Regions from separate parts of the Martelella endophytica genome, predicted to be linked through region 2. Evidence: predicted binding sites of a transcription regulator. Region 2 holds the regulator's gene; the other holds the start of a gene.

Region 1 (7,825 bases), 2.0 Mb from region 2:
GCCGCGCCGACACCGCCGCCAATCAGGCCACCAGCAATCGCGCCGGTCGCATCGCCCGTGATGGCTGCACCTGCGGCAGTGCCGACACCGGCGCCGATCGTGGCGTTGCGCTGCTGCGTCGTGCAGGCGGCGAGCGGAAGAATGAGAGCGATGGCGAGAACAGCCTTTTTCATGATGTGAATCTCCTTTGGGGAATCAGATATAGCCTGCAAGCAGCAGGATGATGACGATCAGAAGTACCAGTCCGAGACCGCCGGACGGGCCATAACCCCAGCTGGTGGAGTAACCCCACCGCGGCAAGGCGCCGATAAGAAGCAGGATCAGTATGATAAGCAGAATGGTTCCGAGCATGGCGGAAAAACCTCTCCCTTTGCAAGCTGTCCAGTTTCAAACGCGCTTTCCCTGAAATTTGTTCCGTGGCGATCGCGACAAGTCTCCCACACAATGGTTAACGCGGTGTGTTGCCGCATTCACCCACAGCGGGAAGCAGCCGCAAGAATATGGTTAAATTACTGTTAAAACACCATATTTTGGGGTGAACAAAACCGGAAAATACCGCCGTCAGCGATTCGTCGCCGATTCGTTCCGGCTTTGGCCCGAAAGTTAACGACAGGCGTTTTTTGGCATTTCATGCCCTGCCGAGCGTTGCGCGGGCCTTCAGGGGATAGGCGACGGATCGTGCCACGGAAAAGCCGGTGGCAAGGCCAACGGAAAGTTCACGGGCATCATGAAGGCGGGATGGCGTGCGAGGTCGGGCTGGATCGCAAGCCCGTACGTAGATCGGTGTGCAGGAGATGTCGAGGAAAGCGTTTCCATGAAGCGATGTCTTTTCTTGCATCCGCCACTCGCTGGACTCGTTCTGTCGTTTACACTTTGTAAAGGAAGGTTAACGCGACGCGTCTTCTTCGCTCAAACGGCATTTACCGTCGATCTTGCGATTCCAGATGTGGGGCGAAGAAACGGGCAGAGCCCAACATCTAGCCGTGAACGAAACGGGAAAATGACAGAGTCAGCGATTCGTCTTCGATTCGTTCGCATCTGTTCCAGAATTTAAGGATTTGCGCATATAACTCCGGATTTGCCTCCCCCTCTTGCTTGCTGACGGCGCAGAGTCCATCTATAGGAAGGTATGCCAGCCGCCGATTTCCGCGCAGGCTGGCCATTTCGGCATCGGCCGGGGGCGAGGTTTTGGCCCTGGCCAGGGGAATTCGGGACCGGGACGTTGAATTCGAACGCAATGATCTTGAGCGGACGCGGTGTCACCGCGATGCTCGGTCCGACCAATACCGGCAAAACCCATTTCGCAATCGAGCGCATGGTGGCGCATTCCTCCGGCGTTATCGGGCTGCCGCTGCGCCTTCTGGCGCGCGAGGTCTATACGCGCCTGGTCGAACGCGTCGGCGTCAATGCCGTCGCGCTCGTTACCGGCGAGGAGAAGATCGCGCCGCCGAAGGCACGTTTCAGCGTCTGCACCGTCGAGGCGATGCCGCGCACGACAGACGCAGCCTTTGTCGCCATCGACGAGGTCCAGCTTGCCGGCGACCTTGAGCGTGGCCACATCTTCACCGATCGCATCCTGCACCTGCGCGGTCGCGAGGAGACGCTGCTGCTCGGCTCGGCGACGATGAAGCCGATCCTGCAGAACCTGCTGCCGGGCATTTCCGTGGTCGAGCGACCGCGTCTGTCTCAGCTTTTCTATGCCGGTCAGAAGAAGATCACTCGTCTGCCGCGCCGCACCGCCGTCGTCGCCTTTTCGGCCGACGAGGTCTACGCGATTGCCGAGCTCATCCGCCGCCAGCGTGGCGGTGCTGCCGTGGTTCTGGGCGCACTCAGCCCGCGCACCCGCAACGCCCAGGTCGAACTCTACCAGAACGGCGATGTCGAATATCTGGTCGCCACCGATGCGATCGGCATGGGCCTCAACCTCGATGTCGACCACGTCGCCTTCGCTCAGGACCGCAAATTCGATGGCCATCAGTATCGCAGCCTCAATGCCGGCGAGCTCGGCCAGATCGCCGGTCGCGCCGGCCGCCATATGCGTGATGGCACCTTCGGGGTCACCAGCCGGGTGGCGCCGTTCGATGATGAACTGGTCGAGCGGCTGGAAACCCATCACTTCGATCCCGTGCGGGTGCTGCAGTGGCGCTCCAAGGCGCTCGACTTTTCCTCGCTTGCCGGGCTGAAGGCAAGCCTTGACGACGTGCCGCGGGTGCAGGGGCTGACACGGGCACTGCCGGCGGTCGACCAGCGGGCGCTCGAATTTCTGGCGCGCAATCATGCCGTCGCCGAGCGCGCCGACCGGCGCGAACGGATCGAACTTCTCTGGGAAGCCTGCGCGCTTCCGGATTATCGCCGGATCACTCCAGTCCAGCATGCCGAACTCATCGCTTCCCTCTATCTCGATCTTGTCGAGCATGGCACAGTGGACGAGGACTTCCTGGCAAACCAGGTGCGACATGCCGACCGCACCGATGGAGAAATAGATACGCTGTCGGCGCGTATCGCCCAGATCAGAACCTGGACCTATGTGTCAAATCGACCCGGATGGCTTGCCGATCCGACACACTGGCAGGAAAAGACACGGAAAATCGAGGATAGGCTGTCGGATGCACTGCATGAGAGGTTGACGAAACGCTTCGTTGATCGCAGGACTTCCGTGCTGATGAAGCGCCTGAGAGAGAATGCGATGCTTGAAGCTGAAGTGAGCGTGAATGGGGATGTCTTTGTGGAAGGACATCATGTGGGGGAACTGGCGGGCTTCCGTTTCAAGGCCGTGACCGGTGCCGAGGGGCCGGACGCCAAGGCGATCGAGGCGGCGGCGCTGAAAGCGCTCGCGCTGGAGTTCGAGGCGCGTGCCGCACGGCTGCATGCCTCCGGCAATGGCGATCTGGCGCTGGATGCCTCCGGTACGGTGCGCTGGCTCGGCGATCCGGTGGCAAGGCTGGTCGCAAGCGACAATGCGCTGCGTCCGCGCGTCATCCTGCTTGCCGATGAGCAGTTGACGGGCGCTGCGCGCGATCATGTCGCCGCCCGCATCGAACGCTATGTCAATCACCAGATCCAGACCGTGCTGAAGCCGCTCGACGATCTTGCCGCCGCCGAAGACCTTGAAGGGCTCTCCCGCGGTCTCGCCTTCCAGATCATCGAGAATTTCGGCGTGCTGTTCCGCCGTGACGTCGCCAACGACGTCAAGGCGCTCGATCAGGATGCGCGCGCCTCGCTGCGCCGCTACGGTGTGCGCTTCGGCGCCTATCACGTCTTCATGCCGGCACTGCTGAAGCCGGCGCCGGCCGAGATGATCACGCTGCTGTGGGCGCTTGCCAATGACGGTCTCGACAAGCCGGGCTACGGCGAACTCATTCCCGTGCTGGCCGCTGGCCGCACCTCTGTGGTCACCGATCCCACATTCGAACGCGCTTTCTACAAGCTCGCGGGCTTCCGTTTCCTCGGCAAGCGCGCCGTGCGTATCGACATCCTCGAGCGTCTCGCCGACCTGATCCGGCCGCTGACCCAGTGGAAGCCGGAAGCGGGCGGTGCCCGTCCGGAAGGAGCCTTTGATGGCCGCCGCTTCGTCACCACGCCGGCAATGATGTCGATCCTTGGCGCGACGCCGGACGACATGGAGGAAATCCTCAAGGGGCTCGGTTATCGCGCCGACACCGCGAGCCCGGAAGAGGTCGAGAAGCTCGCCGAGATCCAGGCCGAGCGCGACGCCGAGAAGGCTGCGCGCCAGGTGGCGTCCGGTGTTGCCGTCGAGACGGTTGCTCGCAAGGTCGTCGCCGAAAAACCGGCTGCCGAGGACGCTTCCGAAGCGGCTGAACCTGCCGCGCCTGAAGGCGAGACCGCTGCCGAGCCGACGGCTGAAGCGGCGGCTGCGCCGGTCGAAGCGCCTGCCAGCGAAACGCCCGTTACTGAAGCGGGTGCCGCAGAAGCCGAAACCGAAGAGCCGAAGCCGGTTCTGCTGTGGCGCCAGGGTGGCGGCCGGCAGAGCGAGCGCGGTCCGCGCCCGCAGCAGGGTCGCGGTCAGCCGCGCGGCGAAGGTCGCGGCCGTGGCCAGGGCGGCCGCCGCCATGGCGGTCCGCAGGGCGGCGAGAACCGCGGCGATGGCGAACGGCAGGAGCGCGGCGAGCGTCATGACCGTGGCGGCAAGGGCGGCAAGGGCCCGCGCCGGGATCGCCACAATGACGACAACAAGCCGCAGCGGCAGGAGCGTCGCGAACGCGAGAAGCCGATCGATCCGGATTCCCCCTTCGCCAAGCTGGCTGCGCTGAAGGCGCAGATGAAGAAGTAAGGCATGGCGGACGAGGCGCAACAGGCCCCGCCGGGCCGCCAGCGCATCGACAAGTGGCTGTTCTTCGCGCGCATCGTGAAGTCGCGTTCGCTGGCGCAGAAGCTGGTCCAGGCCGGCAATGTCAGCCTCAACGATGCGAAGGTTGCCCGCGCGAGTGCCGAGGTGACGGCTGGCGATCGTCTGGTCGTGTCGCTGGAGCGCCGTGATGTGCATCTCATCGTCAGGGCGCCGGGCGCCAGGCGCGGGCCTTTCGCCGAGGCTAGCCAGCTTTATGACGACGTCAGTCCACCGCCGGAAGAGCGTCGGCGCCTTTCCGCCTTCGAGCAGGCCCAGCGGGTTCCCGGAGCCGGCCGCCCGACGAAGAAGGAAAGGCGCGCGATCGACAGGTTGACCGGCGAGGATTGAGGTCGGTCACCGCAATTTGGAAAGTTCTGCCAAAATGCGGCCGGTTTCGGGCATGAATTGTCCTTGCGGTCGTGCGGGAAAGCCGGTACCTCAGCCTTCTGTCCGGCGCGGGACACGTGCCGCTATTGCGCGTGCCTCCCGCTCGAAATCGATTTCTGGAGCCTTTCATGACCTATGTCGTGACCGATAACTGCATCAAGTGCAAATACACAGACTGCGTCGAAGTCTGCCCGGTGGATTGCTTCTACGAGGGTGAGAACTTCCTTGTTATCCATCCCGACGAATGTATCGATTGCGGTGTGTGCGAGCCGGAATGTCCGGCCGAGGCGATCCGCCCCGATACCGAGCCTGGTCTCGACAAGTGGCTGAAACTGAACGCCGATTACGCCGATGTCTGGCCGAACATCACGATCAAGAAGGAACCGCTTGAAGGTGCCGAGGAAATGGACGGCGTCGAAGGCAAGTTCGAGAAGTTCTTTTCCGAGAAGCCTGGCGCGGGCGACTGAGCAATTGCCCTGCCCGTGAGCGTCGCTCCGGGCTTAATCGTTTTTTCATCCGGCCGGGCAATTTAAGGCTTGGCGAAGCGCAGCAATTCGGTTAGGTGTCGCCCTAGGCAATGCTTCCGCCGGCGACACCCTGTCGCGGGCGCATATTTCATTGATTTCTCCCACATGTTGTGTTATATACTGTCGTACTGACCCAAAAAACGGCAGCTTTTGCCTATAAAGCCCAAGAAAGCAATCAAACTAGCGTCGAATATCACCAAAATGAAGAGCGAATGCCCTTCGTCAAAAGGAGTTCGCGACGCTTTCCGTTGCCCGTTTGATGGAAACAGTGGGCGGCAACCACCGTTGCCCGCTCCTCCGGACATGCATGACCGGAACCGGCGCCCGCCGGATGCGTAACAGGGAGTTTTTAAAAGCCTATGACAGTACAGCAGAAAAAGCCTTCAGGCCGCCACGGTTTCAAGACTGGTGAGTCCATCGTCTACCCTGCCCACGGCGTCGGCACGATCAACGCCATCGAAGAGCAGGAAGTGGCGGGCATGAAGCTCGAGCTTTTCGTCATCGATTTCGACAAGGACAAGATGCGCCTCAAGGTGCCGGTGGCGAAAGCCATGAGCATCGGCATGCGCAAGCTGTCGGAAACCGATTTCGTCGAGCGCGCGCTGAAGGTTGTGCAGGGCAAGGCCCGCGTCAAGCGCACCATGTGGTCGCGCCGCGCGCAGGAATACGATGCCAAGATCAATTCCGGTGACCTGATTTCGATCGCCGAGGTCGTTCGCGATCTCTACCGCGCCGAAAATCAGCCGGAACAGTCCTATTCCGAGCGTCAGCTTTACGAAGCCGCCCTCGACCGCATGGCCCGCGAAATTGCCGCCGTCAACAAGATGTCGGAAACCGAAGCCGTCCGTCTCATCGAAACCCATCTTGCCAAGGGTCCCAAGCGCGGCAAGGCGGCAGACGACGAAGACGACGCCCGCGAAGAAGCCGCCTGAGCGCCTCTTCCATAACGTGAATTCCAAAAAAAGTCCGGTCACTTGTGGCCGGATTTTTTTGTGCCGGTATCGAACGCCAGCACACGGAGCCGGCCGACGATCTCGAAGCCGCTGGCGGTCGCTTTGTCCAGCGCCGCGCCGCGTTCATAGCCCACCACCGGCAGGGTCGGGGCAAAGGCAGCGGCGCAACCGGCCGCATCCGCGAAGGCCTCATCGGGAAAGACGTTCGAGAGGCCGACGCAGTCACCTGAAATATTGGCGATGCAACCGGCGACGATCCGGCCGTCCCGCCAGCTTCCGAAGAAGCCGATGGCCGCATCGTTCAGCATCGTCTCCGGGAACTGCCGCTCGTCCGAGGGCGCGCCCCGCCACGCCGTCTCCCAGGTCCCAAGCGCCTCTTCAGTCTCTATTCTCTTCCAGCCGCCCGGCATGGTCGCTGCCTTTTTCCGCCATAGCCATGCGGCGCTGAACAGCACGCTTTCTTCCGTCGCATCGAGCTCGCAGAAGCTGTCCTTGACGCCGATCGGGTCATCGAAACGCTGCCGCAGCTGCTCGGTCCGCTCGCGGACAGCGTCGGCGTGGCCGGGCCGCAGGACGGTAAGGTGCGCATAGAAGGGCGGCGGCGGATCAATGGCAATAAAGGCGTAGGGTTGACGCTCGTAGCGGAGGCCGTGTGCTGCAAACACGGCCTCGTAGAGATCTGCATTGTTGCCCGCCGCCATGATCGCGCGGTTGTCAGTCATCCTGCCGCCCCTGCGGTAAACGAACTGTGATCGGCCGATAACATCATGTTTTCAGGGCGGATTCCACCGCCGCCGCCGAAAACTTGCGCTGCGGTGTGAACCAAATCGGCGCTGTGGACGTTAAACACAACATGAAGCCGTGGATTGGATCGGCGTCGCATGACGTCGGCAAGACCGCATCTTCCCATTTCCATGAGCCCGGGAGTGACGCCATGCAGATCGACGTTCAGGACCACCGAATTGCCAGCGCGGCCATGGCGGCCCCCTATCTGACACGCGAACAGGAAACCGAGCTCGCAGCACGTTGGCGCGGCAAGGATGACAGCGGCGCCCGCAACGATATCGCCATGGCGCATCTCCGGCTGGTCGTCTCCATGGCCGGCAAGTTTCGCGGTTTTGGCCTGCCGAAGTCCGATCTTGTGCAGGAAGGCTATGTCGGTCTGCTGGAAGCAGCCGCCCGCTTCGACCACAAGCGGGGCGTCCGGTTCTCGACCTATGCAAGCTGGTGGGTTCGCGCCGCGATGCAGGATTTTGTGCTACGCAACTGGTCGATCGTTCGCGGCGGCACCAGCTCGACCCAGAAGGCGCTGTTCTTCAAGCTCCGCCGGCTGCGCGCCCGCATCGCGGCACGTGACCGCGAGCTCTCTGCCCAGGCGATCTACGAGGAAATCGCCTCCAGCCTCGGCGTCACCGTTGCCGATGTCCAGAACATGGATTCGCGGCTTTCGGCCAACGATACCTCACTGCAGGCAACCGTCGGCGACAGCGACGAGGAGGGCACCCAGCGCATCGATCTTCTGGTGTGCGACAAGCCGCTTCCCGAGGAGCAGGTCTCCGGCATCATCGATGGCGAACGCATCAGCCTCAGGCTGAAGAGCGCGCTCGGCA
Region 2 (7,825 bases):
CGGTCGGCCGCCTCTGCGTCCGCCGTTCTGTCATCTTCCGTCATCCGCTGCCCTCTTTCCCAGCCGGGCGAATCTGTAGCCGTGGCTAAATTCTCTTCGTATCGTTCTATCCTGAGGGTCCGCGCAAGGCAAACTTTTCGTTGGAACAGAGACGCCGATAACGACGTTTGACAAATATGTAGCCTAGGCTATATTTCGAATAATTCTACAATACCGGTGTGCCCCGCCCCATGTCAGATCTGCCCTCCAAGCGCCCGTCACTGACGGACAGGACCAACACGGCCATCGAGCAGGCGCTCGCATCCGGCAAGGTGAGGCCGCGCGCGGCGCTGCTCTTTGCCGGCCCTGCCGTGATCGCCTCGATTGCCTATGTCGATCCTGGCAACTACGCGACCAATATCCAGGCCGGCGCCGGCTATGGCTATGCCCTGCTTTGGGTGGTGCTGTTTGCGAACCTGATCGCCATGCTGTTCCAGGCACTGTCGGCCAAGCTCGGGATCGTCACCGGCCGCAATCTCGCAGAAGTCTGTCGCGACGAATTTTCCAAGCCCGTGGTCATCATTGCCTGGATCGTCAGCGAGATCGCGGCGATGGCCACGGATCTCGCGGAATTCCTCGGTGGTGCCATCGGCCTCGCGCTGCTGTTCGATATGCCGCTGATGGCGGGCATGGGTGTCACGGCGGTTGTCACTTATGGCATCCTGCTGTTTGAAAGTCGCGGCTTCCGCCCGATGGAGCTGATCATCGGCAGCCTCATCGGCGTCATCAGTCTTTGCTATGTCGTGGAGCTGTTCATTGCCCCGATCGCCTGGGGTGAGGCCGGCTTCCACCTGGTGCGGCCGGACATTCCGGATGCGACCGCGCTTGCAATCGCCGTCGGCATTATCGGCGCCACCGTCATGCCGCACGCCGTCTATCTGCATTCGGGGCTCACCCAGCATCGTGTGGCCGTCAAGAACGACAGCGAAAAGCGGCGCGTGCTGCGCTTCTCGAACGTCGAGGTGGTGCTGGCACTGGCCGTTGCGGGCGTCGTCAACATGGCGATGGTGATGATGGCGGCGAGCGCCTTCCATAACGGCCACAGCGAAGTCGCCGAAATCGAAACCGCCTACCACATGCTGACACCACTGCTCGGCGGCGCGGCGGCGGCCGCCTTTCTGATTTCGCTGATTGCCTCGGGCATTTCCAGTTCGGTCGTCGGCACCATGGCCGGCCAGATGATCATGCAAGGCTTCATCGGCTTCCGCATTCCGATCTGGCTGCGGCGGCTGATCACCATGGTGCCGGCCTTCGTCGTCGTGGCGCTTGGCGTGAATGCCACCGAGGCACTGGTGGTGAGCCAGATCATCCTGTCGATCGCGCTCCCCGTGCCGATGATTTCGCTGGTGATCTTTACCCGCAGCCGCAAGGTGATGGGCGAATTCGCCAATGGCCGTCTCATTGGTGCGCTCGCCATCATCGGTGCAGCCGCCGTTCTTTCGCTGAACCTGGTGCTGCTCGCCCAGACCTTCGGCGTGCCGATCCCCGGCCTCGACTGAGGCTAGGCAGGCGGGGCGACGGAAAGGCCGAAGCCCTGCATCAGCCGTTTCATCGCCGGGCTGGCATTGCCCGTGAAGACGGCGAAATCCGGATTGGGGCCGCTGATGGCATCTGCGCCGCCATGCCGGCCGATCACCCGCCGGGCCTGCAGGGCAATTGCCTCTGCCGGGTTGATCCAGTCCACCGGCCACGGCGCGAGCTTGCGAAACCGGTTGGCAAGGAAAGGATAGTGAGTGCAGGCGAGCACGACGATGTCGGTGCGCCGCCCCTCCTCCTCGACGAAGCACGGCGCAATCTCGTCCCACAATGCCTTGTCTGAAACCTCGATGCCGCAGATATAGTCCTCGGCAAGTGCGGCCAGATAGCGGGAGCCGACAAGCCGGGCGTGGCAATGGCTGGCGAAGCTTTCGATCAGCGTCCGGGTGTAATCGCGCTTGACGGTGACCGGCGTAGCCAGAACCGAGATCAGACCGGACACGGTGCGTTCGGCGGCCGGCTTGATGGCGGGAACCGTCCCGACGAAATCCATCTCGGTGAACCGCGCCCGCAATGCAGCGCCCGCAAGCGTGAACGCGGTATTGCAGGCGATGATGACGCAGACGGGCCGTATATCCTCGATCAGCCGTTCGAAAAGCGCAAGGATGTGCGCCAACAGCGCCTCCTCGTCCCAGTCGCCATAGGGGAAGGCCGCGGTGTCGGCAACGTAGACGAAGCGGCGCTCCGGCATCAGCATCCGCGCCTCGCGCAGCACGGTGAGCCCGCCAATGCCCGAATCGAACACCAGGACCGGGCCGGCAGCCTCAGTCATTGTCGTCGTTCTCCTTGCGCCGGTAGCGATCAAACGAGGAGATAACACCCCTTAGAACATGGATTTCCTGCAGGCTCATGGCTCGGCGCGTGAAGACTGAGCGGAGGTTCTCGATCATGCGCGGTCGCTTGTCGGCAGGGCGGAAATAACCGCGCGCATCCAAGGCATCCTCAAGGTGGCCGAAGAAGCCGAACAGGTCCTCCTTGGTGGCCGGCGTCTGCTCGACCGCCTGGAACGGCGTCTCCGCCTCGTCCGCCATACCGGATTTCATCCATTCATAGGACATCAGCAGCACGGCCTGGGCAATGTTGAGCGATGCAAAGGCCGGATTGACCGGGAAAGTGACGATCTCGTCGGCAAGCGCCACCTCCTCATTGCTGAGCCCCCAGCGCTCACGCCCGAACAGGATGCCCGTCCGCTCGCCGGCGGTGAAACGCTGCCGCAGTGTGCGCGCGGCAACGGTCGGCCCACGCACAGGCTTGAAGCCGTCACGGCTTCGCGCCGTCGTCGCATAGACGAAGTTCAGGTCGGCGATCGCATCTTCGAGCCGGTCGAACACTCGGGCGCCGTCAATCACGTGATCGGCCTTGGAGGCGGCGGCCCGCGCCGTCTCGCTCGGCCAGCCATCGCGCGGGTCGACAAGGCGGAGCTCCGCCAGTCCGAAATTGGCCATGGCGCGCGCCACCATGCCGATGTTCTCGCCAAGCTGCGGATTGACCAGAATGACCACCGGTCCTTCGGCAATCATGGTGCGCTCCGAATTCGTTCCTGCCATCGTCTCTTCTTCATTCTCCGGAAAAGAGGCTCGCAACCTGATGGTTTCTGCACCATTTGCCGACGAACCTGACTGACCGACTGATTAGGGCGTCGGCGTCGCCAAATCAATCCGGCGCGATGGAACTTCTGCCGAATCGCGCCCGGAAGTGCGCCGCCAGCCGCTGGTGCTGATCGTGAACCCGGCTCCCTCAATAAAGCACTCGGCGGCGGGAACAAAACTGCCTCGCAGGCAGTTCCCCTATCATAAATCGATGCCCTTCCCGACCAAGACAAGGATATCCACCATGACCCGTCTCATCGCCTTTTGGACGTCCCCGGTTCACATTCGCGCCAAGGATGGCCACACCCTCACGATCGAAGGCCCTAGCCATGCTGAGGATGTTCTCAAGAGCAGATGGCCGGTCAAACAGGGTCCGCACTTCGAAAACGCCCTTGAGCTTTGCGTGCGCGCTGGTGAGCAGCCCGGCCATCTGGGCCAGGCCCGCGATGCATTTGTCGCGGCCGCTCTCGAAGCCGGCATGCTGCAGACGTCGCGGAAGCAGACGCTCAAGACGATGGCCAGAAAATTGAATCTCGGCCTCCCTTCAGCCGCCAGCGCCTGAGCTCACAACGCTGGAAATTTGCACCGAATGTGCGCCGCCGAAAGCCAATGCTTTCGGCGTCGGTTTTGTATGACTATCCCGAACACGGATGCCACAGCGCACTCTTGCGGAACATGTTAAGAACATATATAGTTCGTTCTGTATTTGTTTCTTATACTATGGGTTGCGAAAGGGTGCGGGATGCTGACGCGTAAACAACAGGAACTCCTGTTCTTCATTCACGAGCGAATGAAGGAGTCCGGAATTCCCCCTTCCTTCGACGAGATGAAGGAGGCGCTTGATCTTGCTTCCAAATCCGGCATCCATCGGCTGATTACGGCTCTTGAGGAACGCGGCTTCATCCGCCGCCTGCCAAACAGGGCCCGAGCGCTGGAAATCCTGCGCATGCCGGACAGTTTCGTCGCCCAGCAGCCGCCGCGCCGCGGCTTCTCCCCCAGTGTCATCGAAGGCAGTCTCGGCAAGAAGGCAGAGGTCGCCGCGCCCAAGGCTGTGAGCAGCGACAGCGGCTCCACCGAAGTTCCGGTGATGGGCCGGATCGCGGCCGGTGTGCCGATTTCGGCCATCCAGGAAAACACCCATAACATGGCCGTTCCGGCCGACATGCTGGGCGCAGGTGAGCATTACGCGCTGGAAGTCCAGGGTGATTCGATGATCGAGGCCGGGATATTCGACGGCGACACCGTGATCATCCGCAACATCAACACGGCGGCTCCAGGCGATATCGTCGTTGCACTCGTCAATGACGAAGAGGCGACGCTGAAGCGCTTCCGCCGCAAGGGCGCATCGATCGCGCTCGAGGCTGCAAACCCGGCTTACGAGACCCGCATCTTCGCCGCCGATCAGGTCAAGGTTCAGGGCAAGCTGGTCGGCCTGATTCGTCGCTACCACTGATCACCAGCCTTTCCGGCAAGGCGATCGGCGACCTGAAGTCGCCGCTTCGCCAGTCGTAGAGACGGTGGCGGCTCCATTCTCGTGCAAGCGTCGTGACCGAGGGTGCTATGGTGACGACGGTGCATGCGTGTTTTCTCGCCCCCTCCCCCGATAGCGGCCTGACCGTGGTGATCCCGTCGTGAACCTCGGCCTTTTCCGATAAGCCGAAAGCCGGTGCCAGCGTGAAGACGATGGCACCGGCCTCGCGTCGCATTTGCGGGGTGACCAGAAAACGGCCGCTTCGGCAGGTTTGGTAGCCGGTACGATAGAGGCTGATCACGATATCGCCGACGTCGCAGGCAAGGCCGACGAGGGCTGGATGCAGCGCCTGGACCACGACAAGGCCGTCCGGTGCAGCCACACACCATAGATCTTTCTTGCAGTAAAACCGGTCAGGCGTCAGCAATGCCTCGCTGACCAGGCCGGCAAGTTCGGCGCGCCCGCGACGCCAGGCAGCGTTATCGTCCAGACGTGCGCGGCGATCGGTGGCGTCAATGAAGGGCTCGCCGGGTTCGACCATGATTGGCGGAACGGTTTCTTCAAGCGCGAGCGCGGTCTGCCATTGCTCGTAGATGAAGGCGGGCGGCCGTTTGTCGCTGACGGCAGCGCTGGTGTTCCTCACGATGGCGACGAGATCACCATCTTCGGAGACGAGGATGCGGACCGCGCTGTGATCGCCAGCCCGGGCGAAAAGCCCGAATGCCAGCAGCATCGGCACGACCCCGACATAGCGCAGGCGCGTGCGCAGGAGCACGAAGGGCACGAAACCGGCGGTGAACAGAAGCAGGAAACCCGCCGGCGCCTTGCCCGTGGAAAATGCCCCGCCGAGCTGTTTCACCCAGTGGGCGGTGGCCATCACCCAATCGAGCCCTGCCCCCATGACATGAAGGAACGGCCCGTGCAGGCCAAGCGGCATCGTCAGCATCGCGGCAAGCCCAGCCGGCATCACGATAAAAGTGATCACCGGCATCGCCAGAAGATTGCCCAACAGGCCATAACCGGCAACGCGCTGGAAATGCGCTATGGCGAAGGGCGCGGTCGAAAGCCCCCCAATCAGCGCGGTCAGCACGATGCCGGCGGCAAACAGGAACAGGATGCGGATCACGCCGTTGCGCCGCGACTCGGCATGACGCCGGGAGCCCGAGCGTTGCCAGAGGCTGTACCCCGCGATCAACGCCGCCGTGGCGGCAAACGACATCTGCATGCCGGGACCCGAGGCCTCAGAGGGCGACAGCGCCAGAATGACGAGCGCCGAGACCGCAACATTGCGCAGGCTGATCGCCGGACGGTCAAACAGCGCGGCAATCAGCATGATCGCGAGCATCAGGAAGGCGCGCTGGGCGGAGACCTGCATGCCGGACACGAGAAGATAGAAGAACGCCGCCGCCAGCGCGGCGATGGCCGCCACCTTTTTGGTCGCGAACGCCTCGGCGCCGTGCACGGAAAGCGCCAGCAGCAACCGAAGGCTTGTGAAGAAGATGCCGGCGGCGAGCGCCATATGCAGTCCGGAGATGGCGATGACATGGGCAAGGCCGGCGTTGCGCAGCGCGTCGAGCGTTTCGGCCCCCATTGCCCTCCGTTCGCCGGTGATGATGGCATTGGCAAACGCACCGGATTCGCCCGGCAGCACAGCACGGATCCGGGCAGCAATCGCCTCGCGCAATTCCGCGATCGCAAGCATGACCGCCCCCGGCTTCGGCGCGTTTGCGGCCATCGCCGCCGGCTCCGGCGGACCATAGAAATAGCCGATCGCGCCGATGCCATCGAAATAGGAGAGGAAGCCGAAGTCGACGAGGCCGGGCAGCGCCGGTGCGGATGGTGGCGACAGGCGGGCAAGGCCGGAAATGCCGCCGCCGACCGCAACCGGCGGCTTGTTCCCACGCGCCACAAGCGCCACCCGCTGCGGCGGGCGGTGGATGACGGGATCGTCCGTCGCTGAAACATCGACGACGTAGCGCCAGCCGGAGGTCGTCTTCTCGCGCTCGGCGACAATGCCGGTGACGTGGGTTACCACCGGCGAATCCAGCATCACCGTCGAAAGCCGGTCGGTCTGCAGCGCGGCAAAGAGCGCGCCGGCGAAGAACAGGGCGCAGGCAGCCGTGGTGAGACGGATCAGCGCGCGCGCGTGTCGCAGCAAGACTGCGGCAATGATGAAGAGCGTGCCATAGAGCATCAATGCCCAGAAAGCGGGCGCCTCGGCTCGCGAGAACCACCAGATTGCCCCCGCTGCAATCGCGACCGGCGCAAGCAGAAAGGCGCGGCCAAAGGCGAGTTCCTCTTCCATGAGCCGCGTCAGATTGCCGCGGGCAGTGCCCAGGAACCGCTCGGGCGCTGCGGCTGCATCGTCTCCCGACGTCGGCGTTTTCAACCTGCTTCGGAGCAGCCGGAGGCGCCGCAACGCGCTGCCGCTTCGCGCCCTCTGCCGCCTGCCGGCGGTTCCTGCTGCATTATCCTCCACTTTCACCGGCCACGCCCCATGCAACCCTGAGTATCGTGGAACGGTTGTAGAGGGAATGCAATCGCCGCCGCTTGAAAGTGGTGCAGAATTTCCTTTCCACGCGGCCAAAAAACTTGCTAAACGCAGGTATCAACATTCGACCGCATCGCAACAACGCCCATTCTGCGGCTTGGCAGCGGCGCGTCGATCCTATACCAAGTTGTTAAAATTCATGAATACTCAATCAAGCGTCTCGCGCCTGAACATTTGGAGGACAGCATGACGGAACAAGGCAAACTCACGCTCGACGGCAAAGAACTCGAGCTGAAAGTCGAAGCAGGCACCTTCGGTCCCAAGGTGCTCGACATTGCCTCACTTTACAAAGAGTCGGGCATGTTCACCTATGACCCCGGCTTCACCTCGACGGCATCGTGCAAGTCGAAGATCACTTTCATCGACGGCGACCAGGGCATCCTCCTGCATCGCGGCTATCCGATCGACCAGCTTGCCGAAAACGCAAGCTTCCTGGAAACCTGCTACCTGCTTCTGTTCGGCGAACTGCCGACGGCGACGCAACTCAAGGATTTCGATACCCGCGTTACCCGCCACACGATGATCCACGAGCAGCTGACGCGGCTCTTCACCGGCTTCCGCCGTGATGCCCACCCGATGGCGATCCTCTGTGGCGCAGTCGGTGCAATGTCGGCCTTCTATCACGACTCGATCGACATC

Evidence for each region. Region 2 encodes LexA, which represses DNA repair genes until DNA is damaged. Its sites were predicted from a motif close to TGTTCNNNNTGTGTTCNG; they were not measured.
Region 1: the regulator LexA is predicted to act here: its motif matches at 984-1,001, upstream of TM49_RS01985 (helicase-related protein).

What each region holds. Positions count from the first base shown of each region.
Region 1 is NZ_CP010803.1:427,548-435,372, reverse strand. It holds gene TM49_RS01990 (hypothetical protein) at 1-173, opposite strand, end outside; gene TM49_RS22880 (DUF3309 family protein) at 196-351, opposite strand; gene TM49_RS01985 (helicase-related protein) at 1,238-4,291, shown strand; gene TM49_RS01980 (RNA-binding S4 domain-containing protein) at 4,295-4,696, shown strand; gene fdxA (ferredoxin FdxA) at 4,864-5,202, shown strand; gene TM49_RS01970 (CarD family transcriptional regulator) at 5,622-6,194, shown strand; gene TM49_RS01965 (hypothetical protein) at 6,233-6,916, opposite strand; gene TM49_RS01960 (RNA polymerase factor sigma-32) at 7,150-7,825, shown strand, end outside.
Region 2 is NZ_CP010803.1:3,278,089-3,285,913, reverse strand. It holds gene mntR (manganese-binding transcriptional regulator MntR) at 1-44, opposite strand, end outside; gene TM49_RS15000 (Nramp family divalent metal transporter) at 231-1,538, shown strand; gene murI (glutamate racemase) at 1,541-2,347, opposite strand; gene TM49_RS14990 (RNA methyltransferase) at 2,340-3,122, opposite strand; gene TM49_RS14985 (DUF982 domain-containing protein) at 3,409-3,726, shown strand; gene lexA (transcriptional repressor LexA) at 3,907-4,617, shown strand; gene TM49_RS14975 (ComEC/Rec2 family competence protein) at 4,571-7,024, opposite strand; gene gltA (citrate synthase) at 7,373-7,825, shown strand, end outside.